Regions from separate parts of the Variovorax sp. dw_954 genome, predicted to be linked through region 2. Evidence: riboswitches for the same ligand, from Rfam matches in the RefSeq annotation. Region 2 holds a riboswitch; the other holds the start of a gene.

Region 1 (7,137 bases), on a different contig from region 2:
TGCTGGTGACGAAGGCTTCGAGCTGGTCGAGCACTTCGGGCCGGGTGGTCGGCGTGTTGATCAGCTCGACCAGGAACATGTAGCGCGGCGGGTTGAAGAAGTGAATGCCGCAGAACTGCGACTTCATGGCTTCGGGCAGCGCTTCGCTGAGCTTGGTGATCGACAGGCCCGAAGTGTTCGAGGCCAGGATCGCGTTCTTCGACACGTGCGGCGCGATCTTCTTGTACAGATCGAGCTTCCAGTCCATGCGCTCGGCGATCGCTTCGATCACGAGGTCGCATTCGCCGAGCTTGTCGAGGTGGTCGTCGTAGTTGGCGACCTCGATCAGCCCCGCGTCGGCAACGTCGCCGAGCGGCGCGGGCTTGAGCTTCTTGAGGTTGTCGATGGCACGCGTCACGATGCCGTTCTTCGCCGCGCCTTGTGCGACAGCGCCGGTCGCGTCTTTCGCGGCCAGGTCGAACAGCACCACCGGTACTCGGACGTTGACCAGGTGCGCAGCAATCTGCGCGCCCATCACGCCGGCGCCGAGCACGGCGACTTTCTTCACTTGGAATCGGGACATTGAATTTCCGTCTGATGTTTCTTACTGGACTCGCGTCCAGGTTTGCGTGCGCCCGATGCCGAGCACCGAGCCGCGCACTTCCAGCTTCTTGCCACCCTCGATGGGCGTCAGGCGCAGCGTGTAGGTCTTGCCGTTCTCGGGGTCGAGGATCTTGCCGTCTTCCCAGACGTCCTTGCCCTCAACTTTCTTCGCACCGCGGATGATCTCGAGGCCGACCATCGGCTTGCCCTTGCGGTCGTCGCTGCACTCGTCGCACACCGCGTCCTGCTTGGCCTCCTTGCGCAGCAGCTTCTCGATGCGGCCGCTCACCACGCCACCGGACTCGCTGATGCGGATCTGCGACTTGACCTCGTTGGTCTTGTCGTCGATGGTGTGCCAGGCGCCCACCGGCGTCATCTGCGCAAAGGCGCAGGCCGAGGTCATCGCGAAAAGAATGGCCGTCAGTGCAAGCTTCATGGTCGTGTCCCCTTTGTTTGTCGAAATGAAGATCAGGCCAGCGCCGCGTCGGTGTCCATCAGCACCTTGCTGCCCGTGCGCGCGTTGCGCATCAGCGTCGCGGTCTCGGTGAACAGCTTGGCGAAGTAGAAGCGCGCGGTCTGCAGCTTGCCGACGTAGAACGGGTCGGTGTTGCCCGCCGCGATTTCGCGCAGCGCCACTTGCGCCATGCGGGCGAACAGGTAGCCAAACACGAAGTGGCCCGCGACGCGCAGGTAGTCCACCGCGGCAGCGCCCACTTCATCGGGGTTCTGGAAGCCCTTGAAGCCGACTTCGGTCGTGAACTTGGTCAGCTGGTCGCCCAGCACGGCGATGGGCGTGATGAACTCGCTCATCTTCTCGTTGACTCCTTCCTCGGCCACCAGCGCGCCGACCAGTTTGCCGAACTTCTTCAGCGTGGCGCCGTTGTTGCCCAGCACCTTGCGGCCCAGCAGGTCCAGCGACTGCACGGTGTTCGTGCCTTCGTAGATCATGTTGATGCGGTTGTCGCGCACGAACTGCTCCATGCCCCATTCCGTGATGAAGCCATGGCCGCCGTAGACCTGCATGCAGGCGTTGGTCGCGATGTGGCCGTTGTCGGTGATGAAGGCCTTGACGATCGGGGTCAGCAGCGCGACCAGTTCGCCGGAGTCCTTGCGCACCTTTTCGTCGGGGTGGTGGTGTTCCTTGTCGAGCAGCAGCGTGCAGAAGACCTGCAGCGCGCGGCCGCCTTCGGCGTAGGCCTTGGCGGTCAGCAGCATCTTGCGCACGTCGGGGTGCACGATGATCGGATCGGCATCCTTGTCCTTGGCCTTCACGCCCGTCAGCGAACGCATCTGGATGCGGTCCTTGGCATAGGCCAGCGCGTTCTGGTAGGCCACTTCGGTCAGGCCCAGCGACTGGTTGCCCACGCCCAGGCGTGCGGCGTTCATCATCACGAACATCGCGGCCAGGCCCTTGTTGGGCTCGCCGACCATGGTGCCGGTAGCGCCGTCGATGGCGATCTGCGCGGTGGCGTTGCCGTGGATGCCCATCTTGTGCTCGAGGCCGGCGCAGAAGATCGGGTTGCGGTCACCCAGCGAACCGTCCGCCTTGACGTGGAACTTCGGCACCGCGAACAGGCTGATGCCCTTGCTGCCCTTGGGCGCGTCCGGCAGGCGAGCGAGCACCAGGTGGATGATGTTCTCGGCCATGTCGTGTTCGCCGGCCGAGATGAAGATCTTGTTGCCGGTGATCTTGTAGCTGCCGTCGGCCTGCGGCTCGGCCTTGGTGCGCAGCATGCCGAGGTCGGTGCCGCAATGCGGCTCGGTCAGGCACATGGTGCCGGTCCATTCGCCGGTGGTGAGCTTGGGCAGGTAGGTCTTCTTCTGCGCGTCGGTGCCGTGCGCCTGCAGGGCTTCGTAGGCGCCGTGGGAGAGGCCGGGGTACATGGTCCAGGCCTGGTTCGCGCTGTTGAGCATTTCGTAGAGGCACTGGTTCAGCACGTACGGCAGGCCCTGGCCGCCGAACTCGGTGCTGCACGAGAGCGCCGGCCAGCCGCCTTCGACGAACTGTGCGTAGGCTTCCTTGAAGCCCTTAGGCGCGGTGACTTCGTGCGTGGCCTTGTCGAGCGTGCAGCCTTCCGCGTCGCCGGAGATGTTCAGCGGGAAGGTCACTTCGGCAGCGAACTTGCCTGCTTCTTCGATGACGGCGTTGATGGTGTCGACGTCGGTTTCCGCATGCTTGGGCATGGCCTTGAATTCATCGGCGACATGGAAGACTTCATGCAGCACGAATTGCATGTCACGCAGCGGCGGGGTGTAGGAAGGCATGGACGAAAGCTCCTGAGCAGTTTCTTGGGTAAAAAGTGAATCAGCCTTCGCGCGATGGCGAGGACTGCATGGACGCGGGGCGCGGGGCTGACGGCGTAGCCGAGCGCTGGATGATGTTTCCGAAGCCTCGCCTGGCGCGCTCGATCGAACCGGGCACGTGCAGGAAGCGCGCTTCGTAGTGAGACGCAAGGATGAGTCCGTGGATCTCGAAGGCGATCTGGCGCTCGTCGGCGTCGTCGCGGAAGTGGCCTTCGGCCGTGGCCTGCTGCACCGCGCGGAACATGGCGCCCTGCCAGATGTTGACCGACTCGACCAGCGCGTCGCGCACCGGCCCCGGGCGGTCGTCGAATTCGGTGGCGCCGCTGATGTAGATGCAGCCAGAGTCGATCTCGACCGAGGTGCGCTTCATCCAGTTGTCGAACAAGGCGCACAGGCGCGGCAGTCCGCGCGGCGCCGACATGGCGGCGTAGAACACTTCCTGCTCGAAGCGGGCGTGGTATTCGCGGACCACGGAGATCTGCAGTTCCTCGCGCGAGCCGAAGTGCGCGAACACACCCGACTTGCTCATCTGCGTGAGTTCGGCCACGGCCCCTATCGACAGGCCCTCGAGCCCGATCTGTGCGGCAAGATTGAGCGCCGCATCGACGATGGCGGCCTTGGTCTGCTGGCCCTTCTGGGCGGTACGCGAGGCTTTTGCGGACGCGGCGGTGACGGACATGAGTGCTTATTCAATAAAACGAACGGTCGTGCTATTTTGCAGTGAAACCGCGTCACGCAGAAGTGCAAAGCCCCCGACTTCTGGTGGACTATTACGTGAGTGACGTCTTTTCAGGGCGGCGTGATCGGCACGGAAAAGGCGGTGCATGCCACGCCCGATGGCTACACGCTGCACTCCTCCGGGGCGGGGATGCCAAGTGCGCGCGCGTGATGTCGCAGGGCCACATCCAGGTCGATATGTCGGGTCATTCTTTGCCACCCTGTTGGCGATTCGAAGCGCCAAACCTAGAATCCAGCCCGCAGGAGAGCGAGCGGTCATGCGACCGCTCCACCGAAGGCGCAAACTCCCATGAACGCTCAGGTCGACCTTTCACGGGGTCGTGTACTGCACCCATCGATATCGCCGTCTGGAGAGCCATCGGGCACATGCCCGATGCACCGAAGGAGCAACACCCCCGCGGGCGCGGAGGTCGAAACTCTCAGGTAACAAGGACAGGGGGAGCGGCTTTTGAAATCCATTCAAAGGACCTCCCATGCGCGTGATCGTGTTGGGCGCCGGCTTGCTCGGCGTCACCTCGGCCTATTACCTTCAGAAACTCGGCCATGAAGTCACCGTGGTCGACCGGCAGGCCACGCCGGCCGCCGAAACCAGCTTTGCCAACGGCGGGCAGATCTCCGTCAGCCATGCCGAACCCTGGGCCAATCCAAGCGCCCCGATCAAGGTGCTGCAATGGCTGGGCAAGGAAGACGCGCCGCTCCTGTTCCGCATCCGCGCCGACATGCGCCAGTGGATGTGGGGCCTGCAGTTCCTGCGCGAATGCACACCGGCGCGGACGAAACACAACATCGAGCAGATCGTGCGACTGGGCACCTACAGCCGCAGCATGCTGCAGGCGCTGCGCAGCGAAACCGGCCTCGGCTACGACCAGCGCACGCAGGGCATCCTGCACTTCTACACGACGCAGAAGGAGTTCGACGGTGCACTGAAGCCGGCCGAGCAGATGCGCGCGCTGGGCTGCGAGCGCCTCGTCATTTCCGCCGACGAGGCGGTGAAGCTCGAACCCGCGCTGGCCCACATCCGTCCGCAACTGGCCGGCGCGACCTACACCGCCGAAGACGAGTCGGGCGATGCAAACCGATTCGCACGCGAACTGGTCAAGCTCTGCGAAGCGGCTGGCGTCAAGTTCCTCATGAGCCACACCGTGACGGCGATCCGCGAGGCAGGCGGCAAGGTCGAGCACGTCGAAGCCACCGACATCGAAGGCCGCTTCCAGCGCCTGCAGGCCGATGCCTATGTGATGGCGATGGGTTCGCTGAGCCCGATCTATGCCAAGCCGCTGGGCATCGAGTTGCCGATCTACCCGGCCAAGGGCTATTCGGTGACGCTGCCGGTGAAGGATGCGTCCAAGGCCTACCAGGTCTCCCTGACGGACGACGAGTTCAAGCTGGTGTTCTCGCGCTACACATCGGAGGATGGCCGCGGCGACCGCATGCGCATCGCCGGAACGGCCGAACTCAACGGCTACGACCGCGACCTCAACCGCGTTCGCTGCGAGGCGATCGTGCGGCGCGTAGAGCAACTGTTTCCAGGTGCGGGCGACACGTCCAAGGCCCAGTTCTGGACCGGCCTGCGCCCGGCGACGCCGAGCAACGTGCCGATGATCGGCAAGACGAAGCTGCCCAACTTCTTCCTCAACACGGGGCATGGCACGCTGGGTTGGACGCATGCCTGCGGGTCCGGCAAGTCGATCGCGCACATCGTGAGTGGATTGGCGCCGGAAGTCGACTTCGCATTCCAGAAATGAGCCGCCGAATGCGGACTTGAACGCACGCGAAGGTCGCGAAGAAACGCAAAAGGACGCAAAGGATTCAGAAAATTTCCGTATTCCTTTTGCGTCCTTCGCGGAACCTTCGCGTCCTCTGCGTCCGGTTCCCGTATTCAGAACCCGCTTCCGCAGGTCAGCGACTCAGAGCTTGAACGGCACAACTTCCTGCCGCTGCTCGCCCAAGCCATCGATCCCGAGCGTCATCACGTCGCCCTTCTTCAGGAACACGGCCGAGGGCTTCATGCCCATGCCGACGCCCGGCGGCGTGCCGGTGGTGATGATGTCGCCGGGCTCCAGCGTGTTGAGCTGGCTCACGTAGCTCACCAGCTTGGCGACATTGAAGATCATGGTCTTGGTGTTGCCGGTCTGCATGCGCTTGCCGTTGACGTCGAGCCACATGCCGAGCTTCTGCGGGTTGGGCACCTCGTCGCGCGTGACGAGCCATGGGCCGATCGGGCCGAAGGTGTCGAAGCCCTTGCCCTTGTCCCAGGTCAGCCCGCGCTCGAGCTGCCATTCGCGCTCGCTCACGTCGTTGATGAGGACATAGCCGGCGACGAAATCGAGTGCCTCCTTTTGCGACACCCAGCGCGCGCGCTTGCCGATGACCACGCCCAGTTCGACTTCCCAGTCGCCCTTGACCGAGCCCTTGGGCAACATCACCGGATCGTTCGGACCCTGGATGCAGCTCACGGCCTTGGTGAACACCACGGGCTCCTTGGGAATCGGCATGCCGGACTCGGCCGCATGGTCGGCGTAGTTCAGGCCGATGGCGATGAACTTGCTGGTGTTCGCCACCGGGCAACCCAGGCGCGGCTTGCCACGGACCAGCGGCAGCTTGTCGGTCTTGATCTTGCGGATCTTGGCCAGCGTAGCGTCGCCGAGCTGGGCGCCGCCCAGGTCCGGCACCACGGCGCTGAGGTCGCGCAGTTGGCCGTTGTCGTCGATCAGGCCTGGCTTTTCCTTGCCCGGATTGCCGTAGCGCACGAGTTTCATGTCGATAGTCCTTTCAGAGAGGGATGGGAAGTGTAGTCAGCGCGCTCGCGCCGCGAATCAATAGGTGGCCCGGCCGCCTGACAGGTCGAAGGTCGCGCCGGTGGAGAACGCGCAGTCCTCGGTGCAGAGCCAGGCGACCATCGATGCGATTTCCTCCGGCGTGCCGAAGCGGCCCATCGGGATCTTCGAGAGCATGAAGGCGATGTGCTCCTTCGACATCTGGTCGAAGATCGCGGTCTTCACCGCCGCCGGCGTCACGCAGTTCACGCGCACGCCGGTGCCGGACAGTTCCTTGCCGAGCGACTTGGTCAGCGCGATGACGCCGGCCTTGCTGGCGCTGTAGGCGCTGGCATTCGGATTGCCCTCCTTGCCGGCCACCGACGCGATGTTGACGATGCGCGACCAGGCCCGTTCGCGCAGGTGCGGCACCCATTCGCGGCAGCAGAGGAAGGTGCCGGTCAGATTTACGTCGATGACCTGGCGCCAGGCGTCGACGGGGTAGCTGTCCACGCTGGTGTTGGGCCCGGTGATGCCGGCAGAGTTGACCAGCGCATCGACCACGCCGCCCGCATCGCGCAGCGCGAGCGTGGCCTGCACGGCCTTGGCCACGCCGGCCGCATCGGAGACGTCGACCGCGACGGCCTTGGCATTTGCGCCGAGTCGTCTCGCCGCCGCATCCGCTGCAGCCGGGTCGCGGTCCCACAGCGTGACGCTGCCGCCCGAATCGAGAAGGCGCTGCGCAATCGCAAAGCCG
Region 2 (7,137 bases):
CGCCACGCCGGAACCGGCCACCCACCAGAGCAGCAGCGAGCCGAGCCCCGTGGCGATGCCGAGCCAGTTGGCCCAGTCGGCCGCCGCCACGTCGGAGTGCCTCCCCAGCCATGCGGCATTGAGCAAGCCGAAGGCCGTCCAGCTTGCCATGGCCAGCACCGCAAGCAGCAGGCCCGCGCCGAAGGACGGCGCACCCGCGCCGGATTCCGGCCAGGCAGTCGCCACCATCAGCGCGATGCCGGCCGCGGTCAGCGCCAGGCCGGGCAACAACGTCCGCAGGCGCAGGCCAGGGGGGCGCCCGAGCAGCATCATCCAGACCGGGATGGTGCCGATGACCAGGCTCGGCACCGCCGTGCCGGCCTGCTGGATGGCAAAGGCCAGCAACACGTAGTAGCCCGTGAAGCCCAGTACGCTGAGGGCCAGCGCCGCCCAGCCCTGGCGCATCGTGGGCCAGCGCTGCGCAGGCGGTCGTGTGAACACCATCAGCACCGAAGCCGCGCCAAACACCACGAAGCGCGCCGCCGCGATGTCGACCATGCCGAAGTTGCCGACCATGCGCGGCGCCACGAACACCAGGCCCCACAGCGCACCTGCCGCCAGGCCAGCGGCGATGCCGGGGAACGCGGGCGATTTCAGAGTGCGAACCCGTCGTCGGCCGCGATGACGGCGCCGTTCACGAAATGGCTCTGCGCGCTCGACAGCAGAACCACCAGCCCATCCAGGTCCTCGGGCTTGCCCACGCGCTTGCGCGGCAGCATGCCGACCAGCTTCTGGCCGCCGTCGGTGTCCCAGTGGTGCTGGTTGATCTCGGTCTCGATGTAGCCGGGGCATAGCGCGTTCACGTTGATGCCGAAGCGGCCCCACTCCAGCGCCATGGCCTTCGTCATCTGGACCACCGCCGCCTTGCTCATGCAGTACACGCCGATCTGCGGCAGCACCTTCAGCCCCGCCATCGATGCGATGTTGATGATGCGGCCACCCGTGTAGGTGCCCGGCGCGGCGCCGCGGGCGCGCTGGATCATGCGGCGCGCCACCTCCTGTGCCACGAAGAACGAGCCCTTGGCATTGGTGTCGAAGATGAAGTCGTAGTCGTCCTCGTCCACGTCGAGCAGGCGCTGCGTGGTGCTGACGCCCGAGTTGTTGACGAGGATGTCGATGGAACCGACCTCGGTCTCGGCGCGCGCCACGGCCGCCTTGATGCTCTGGCGATCGGTCACGTCCAGCTCCACCACATGCGCATCGCCACCCTCGCCTTCGATGCGGGCACGCAGCTCCTTGAGCTTGTCGATCCGGCGGCTGGCCAGCACCACGGCGGCGCCGGCGCGGGAGAGCGTTCGGGCGAATTGCGCGCCGAGCCCGCTCGACGCCCCCGTGACAAAGGCCACCCGGCCCGCGAGATCGATGCTGTATGTCATGGCGGGAGTCCCTCGTGCGTTGCGCGGGGCGACGCCACAGGCGGCATCGCCGAATGACAGGGGATGAGACCACGCGCCGCATAAAATGCCGTGCATCCCCGCTCCCCTGCAACCAAAAAACATTATCGGCCAGACCCCATGACCCACGACGAAATCCTCGCCCAGTTCGGCCCCCGCGAAGCCATGGAGTACGACGTCGTCGTAGTCGGTGGCGGCCCCGCGGGCCTGTCCACCGCGATCCGCCTGAAGCAGCTGGCGGCCAAGAACAACACCGAAGTCTCCGTCGTCGTGCTGGAAAAGGGCTCCGAGCCCGGCGCGCATATCCTCTCCGGCGCCATCATGGACCCGCGCGCGCTCAACGAGCTGCTGCCCGACTGGGCCGAACTTGGCGCCCCGTTGAACCAGCCCGTCACCGACGACGCCATGGTGTTCCTCAGCGAGAAGACCGGCTACCGCACGCCCAACTTCTTCCTGCCGGACTGCTTCCAGAACCACGGCAACTACATCATCAGCCTGGGCAACTTCACCAAGTGGCTGGCCCAGCAGGCCGAGAACCTCGGCGTCGAGATTTTCCCCGGCTTCCCCGCGGCGGAAGTGCTCTACAACGACGACGGCTCGGTGCGCGGCGTCGCTACCGGCAACATGGGCGTCGGCAAGGACGGCGAACCCACCGACAACTTCCAGCTCGGCATGGGACTGCACGGCAAGTACACGATCTTCGCGGAAGGTGCACGTGGCCACCTCGGCCGCCAGCTCATCAGCAAGTTCAAGCTCGACGCCGGCAAGGACCCGCAGGCCTATGGCCTCGGCGTGAAGGAAGTCTGGGAGATCGACCCCAAGCGGCACCAGCCCGGCTTCGTGCTGCACACGGCCGGCTGGCCGATGAAGAGCGACACCTACGGCGGCGCCTTCCTCTATCACATGGAGGACAACAAGGTCACGCTGGGCTTCATCACCGGGCTCGACTACAGCAACCCCTACCTCAGCCCCTTCGAGGAGATGCAGCGCTGGAAGACGCACCCGAACATCCGCTGGTACCTCGAAGGCGACGAGGCCCACGGCATCAAGCCGGCCAAGCGCATCGGCTACGGCGCACGCGCCATCACGGCCGGCGGCCTGATGTCGCTGCCGAAGACGGTGTTCCCGGGCGGCGCCCTGGTGGGTTGCGAGGCCGGCTACCTCAACGTGAGCCGCATCAAGGGCAGCCACGCGGCCATCAAGACCGGCATGCTGGCCGCCGAAGCGGCCTACGCCGCGCTGCAAGCGGGCCGCCAGCACGACGAACTCACGGCCTACCCTGCCGCGTTCGAGAAGAGTTGGCTCTACAAGGAGCTGTACAAGGCGCGCAACTTCAAGAGCTGGTTCAAGAAGGGCCTGGGTGTCGCAACGCTGATGAACGGCGTCGAGCAGTTCCTCCTGAAGGGCCACGTGCCATGGACCCTGCACCGCGACAAGCCCGATCACCTCGCGCTCAAGCCGGCTGCCGAGTGCGAGCCCATCGTCTACCCGAAGCCCGACGGCAAGCTCACCTTCGACCGCCTCTCCAGCGTGTTCATCAGCAACACCAACCACGAGGAGCACCAGCCGGCCCACCTGACGCTGAAGGACGCGTCAGTGCCGGTCAACGTCAATCTGGCCAAGTTCGCCGGCCCCGAGTCGCGCTACTGCCCCGCCGGCGTCTACGAGTTCGTGCCCGACGGTGACGCCGGCAAGCAGCGCCTGCAGATCAATGCGCAGAACTGCGTGCACTGCAAGACCTGCGACATCAAGGATCCGACCCAGAACATCGTCTGGGTCACGCCGGAAGGCGGCGGCGGACCCAACTACGTCGGCATGTAGTAGCTACCCCTCGCTCTCCCGCCAGAACGCGCCCGCACGGCGCGTTTTTTGTTTACATTTTGTATCGGCGTGTTTCCTGCTTCACAGAAGGGAGGCGATGCGCTATGACATCGTTTTAAGCTGGCAGGACAGGAGAACTACCGATGCAAATCGTGATCACCGGCGGCGCGGGCTTCCTCGGGGCGCGACTGGCGCGCAAGCTGCTGGCCAGGGGCTCCCTTGGCGTCGGCGGCGGCAAGGAGCATCGCCTCGGCACGCTCACGCTGGTCGACCGGGTGCAGCCACCGGACGACCTGGCGAGCCATCCCCGGGTGAACGTGATCGTCGGCGACCTGTGCGAGCTGCTGGCCCCGGACAGTCCGCAGCGCGCCCTTCCGCCGGAGACGGCGGTGGTGTTCCACCTGGCCGCCGCCGTGAGCGGCGAGTCCGAGGCCGACTTCGAACTCGGCATGCGCAGCAATTTCCTGGCGACCTATGCCCTGCTGGAGGCCTGCCGGGCCCAGCACACGCGGCCGCTGCTCGTGTACGCGAGTTCCCTGGCCGTGTACGGCGCGCCCCTGCCCCATGTGATCGAGGACGACACGCTGCCCACGCCGCAGACCAGCTACGGCACGCAGAAGTTCATCGGCGAGCAGCTCGTGGCCGACTACGGGCGCAAGGGCTACGTCCACGCGCGCAGCGTGCGCCTCATGACCGTGGCGGTGCGGCCGGGCGAGCCCAACGGCGCCGCGTCGGGCTTCCTCAGCGGCATGTTCCGCGAGCCGCTGGCCGGGCTGCCCTCGCGCTGCCCCGTGCCGCCGGAAACGATGGTGGCGCTCTCGTCGCCCGCACGCACCATCGAGGGGCTGATCTGCGCCGCGACCGCACCACACGCCAAATGGGGGCCACGCACCGCCGTCAACCTCCCATCCTTGTGCGTCAGCGTCGACGAGATGGTCCAGGCGCTGCACCGCATCGGCGGCGCCGCCGCCACCGACCTGCTGGACATGCGGCTCGACCGCACCATCACCGAGATCATCAGCGGCTGGCCGGGCCGCTTCGAATGGGTGCGCGCGCGCGACCTGGGCCTGTATGCCGACGAGAGCATCGACGCCATCCTGCGCGACTACGTCCGTGAAAATCCCGACGCGGTGATCCTGCCCGTGGCGGCCTGACAGTAGAATTCCGCCGGTCAGGAGAGCGCCCCGGCAACGGGACCGCCGAAGGCGCAGGCCCCCTAAAGAATGGGTCCGAACGCTCAGGCAAAAGGACTGACAAGGCGCCCGCTCCAACGGGCGTTTTCTTGCTGGAGAGAGACCGCGCAACCAGGCGGTCCACCGAAGGAGCAAACCCCGATCGTGGGGCGAATCTCTCAGGTAAAGCGGACAGCAGGAGTGCCCGTGGCATTTGCCATGGAACTCGACTGCCCCACCGGAACCAAGCCTCATGGCCACTCCATCCGACACCTCCGCTGAACTTCTCAAGACACCGCTGAACGACCTCCACGTCGAGCTTGGCGGGCGCATGGTGCCCTTCGCGGGCTACTCGATGCCGGTTCAATACCCGGCCGGCCTCATGGCCGAACACAAGCACACGCGCGAAGCCGCCGGCCTCTTCGACATCTCGCACATGGGGCAATTGCGGCTCGTCGGCCCGGACGCGGCGGCCGCCTTCGAGACGCTGATGCCGGTCGACGTGATCGGCCTGGCGCCGGGTAAGCAGCGCTACGGCCTGCTGCTCGACGACAACGGCGGAATCCTCGACGACCTGATGTTCTTCAACGAAGGCATGGACTCGCTCTTCGTGATCGTGAACGGGGCCTGCAAGGCAGCCGACATCGCGCACATCACGGCAAGGATCGGCGGGCGCTGCTCGGTGCAGCCGCTGCCCGACCACGCGCTGCTCGCGCTGCAAGGCCCGCAGGCCGCCGCCACGCTGGCGCGGCTGTCGCCGGGTGTCGAGCGCTACGTCTTCATGACCGGCGGCGCCGTGCAGATCGGCTCGATCCCGGCTTTCGTGACGCGCAGCGGCTACACCGGGGAAGACGGCTTCGAGATCTCGGTGGCCGCAAGCGACGCCGACGCACTCGCCCGCCTGTTGCTGGCGCAACCCGAGGTCAAGCCCATCGGCCTCGGCGCCCGCAATTCGCTGCGCCTCGAAGCCGGCCTGTGCCTCTACGGGAATGACATCGACACCACCACCACGCCGGTCGAGGCCTCGCTCAACTGGGCGATGCAGAAGGTGCGCCGCGCCGGGGGCACGCGCGAAGGCGGCTTTCCGGGAGCAGAGAAGATCCTCGCGCAGTTGGCCGTGGCCAGCGACCTGGCCGGCCACGTCGACCAGAAGACGCTCACGCGCAAGCGCGTCGGCCTGGTGGCGCTGGAGCGCGTACCGGTGCGCGACGGCACCGAGCTGCAATCCTTCGAAGGCCATCTCATCGGCAAGGTGACCAGCGGCCTGCTCGGCCCGACGGCCGACCGTCCGATCGCCATGGCCTACGTGGCCACGGCCTTTTCCGAGCCCGGCACCCGCATCCAGGCCATCGTGCGCGGCAAGCCCGTGCCGATGGAAGTGACCACCATGCCCTTCGTGCCGACGCGCTATTTCCGCGGCTGATTTCCCCAAGGTTCGCCAGATTTTTTTGCAGGAGCTTTCTTCATGACCGTCAAGTACACCCAGGACCATGAGTGGGTCCAATCCACCGGCGGCGATGCCGTCACCGTCGGCATCACCGTGCACGCGCAGGACGCGCTCGGCGACGTGGTGTTCGTCGACCTGCCCGAAGTTGGCAAGACCTTTGCGCAAGGCGAAGTGGCCGGCGTGGTCGAGTCGGTCAAGGCCGCTGCCGACGTGTTCATGCCCGTGTCGGGCGAGATCACCGAAGTCAACGAAGCCCTGCGCGCCGACCCGTCGCTCGCCAACACCGATCCGCTCGCGGCCGGCTGGTTCTTCAAGGTCAAGCTGAGCGATTCCTTGCAGCTGGATGCGCTTATGGATTCGACCGCCTACGACAAGTTTGCGGCGGAGGCTTGATCTACCGCCGCTGAATGCGGACGGCCGGACGCGAAAGACCCAACGCGGACAGCCGAACGCAGAAGTCGCAAAGGTTTCGCAAAGGTCGCAAAAGAAGACAGAGATTTTCCTGGAAGTCCTCTTGCGACTTCTGCGAAACCTTCGCGACCTCTGCGTTCGGTTCCCGTTCCCGCATTCCCCCGCCCCCTGACAAGAACACGCCAATGCCCAACGCCCTGCCCTCCCTGCGCCAACTCGAGAACGCCGAAGAGTTCGTCGCGCGCCACATCGGCATCGAAGCCGCCGACGAGGCGCGCATGCTGCCCGTCATCGGCCATGCCACGCGCGAGGAATTGATCGACGGCATCGTGCCGCCGGCCATCCGCCGCTCGGCGCCGATGGACCTGCCGCCCGCCATCACCGAGGCCGCCGCGCTGGCCGAACTCAAGGCCATGGCGTCGAAGAACAAGGTCGCACGCAACTTCATCGGGCAGGGCTACTACGGCACGCACACGCCGGGCGTGATCCTGCGCAACATCCTCGAGAACCCGGCCTGGTACACCGCCTATACGCCCTACCAGGCCGAAATCTCGCAGGGTCGCATGGAAGCGCTGCTGAACTTCCAGACCATGGTCTGCGACCTCACCGGCATGGCCATCGCCAATGCGTCGATGCTCGACGAAGCCACCGCCGCGGCCGAGGCCATGACGCTGGCCAAGCGCAGCGTCAGGAGCAAGAGCAACGTGTTCCTGGTGGCGGGTGACTGCCATCCGCAGACCATCGAGGTCATCAGGACGCGCGCCGCGCCGCTGGGCATCGAGATCAAGATCAGCACCGCGACCGAAACCCTGCCGCACCTGATGGCGAGCGGCGACTTCTTCGGTGTGCTGGC

The links. Region 2 has a riboswitch for glycine ahead of gcvT (glycine cleavage system aminomethyltransferase GcvT). Riboswitches for the same ligand answer to the same signal wherever they lie in the genome.
Region 1: linked by a shared signal. The riboswitch ahead of HB681_RS00965 (D-amino acid dehydrogenase) and the one ahead of gcvT (glycine cleavage system aminomethyltransferase GcvT) in region 2 are both predicted to bind glycine.

What each region holds. Positions count from the first base shown of each region.
Region 1 is NZ_JAAVVD010000001.1:205,192-212,328, reverse strand. It holds gene HB681_RS00985 (3-hydroxyacyl-CoA dehydrogenase/enoyl-CoA hydratase family protein) at 1-562, opposite strand, end outside; gene HB681_RS00980 (DUF2147 domain-containing protein) at 584-1,018, opposite strand; gene HB681_RS00975 (acyl-CoA dehydrogenase C-terminal domain-containing protein) at 1,051-2,847, opposite strand; gene HB681_RS00970 (TetR/AcrR family transcriptional regulator) at 2,888-3,565, opposite strand; glycine riboswitch at 3,855-3,949, shown strand; glycine riboswitch at 3,962-4,070, shown strand; gene HB681_RS00965 (D-amino acid dehydrogenase) at 4,098-5,369, shown strand; gene HB681_RS00960 (fumarylacetoacetate hydrolase family protein) at 5,532-6,383, opposite strand; gene HB681_RS00955 (SDR family NAD(P)-dependent oxidoreductase) at 6,441-7,137, opposite strand, start outside.
Region 2 is NZ_JAAVVD010000002.1:327,054-334,190, reverse strand. It holds gene HB681_RS04680 (DMT family transporter) at 1-612, opposite strand, end outside; gene HB681_RS04675 (SDR family oxidoreductase) at 633-1,415, opposite strand; gene HB681_RS04670 (electron transfer flavoprotein-ubiquinone oxidoreductase) at 1,554-3,254, shown strand; gene denD (D-erythronate dehydrogenase) at 3,398-4,408, shown strand; glycine riboswitch at 4,417-4,517, shown strand; glycine riboswitch at 4,530-4,632, shown strand; gene gcvT (glycine cleavage system aminomethyltransferase GcvT) at 4,680-5,849, shown strand; gene gcvH (glycine cleavage system protein GcvH) at 5,892-6,266, shown strand; gene gcvP (aminomethyl-transferring glycine dehydrogenase) at 6,470-7,137, shown strand, end outside.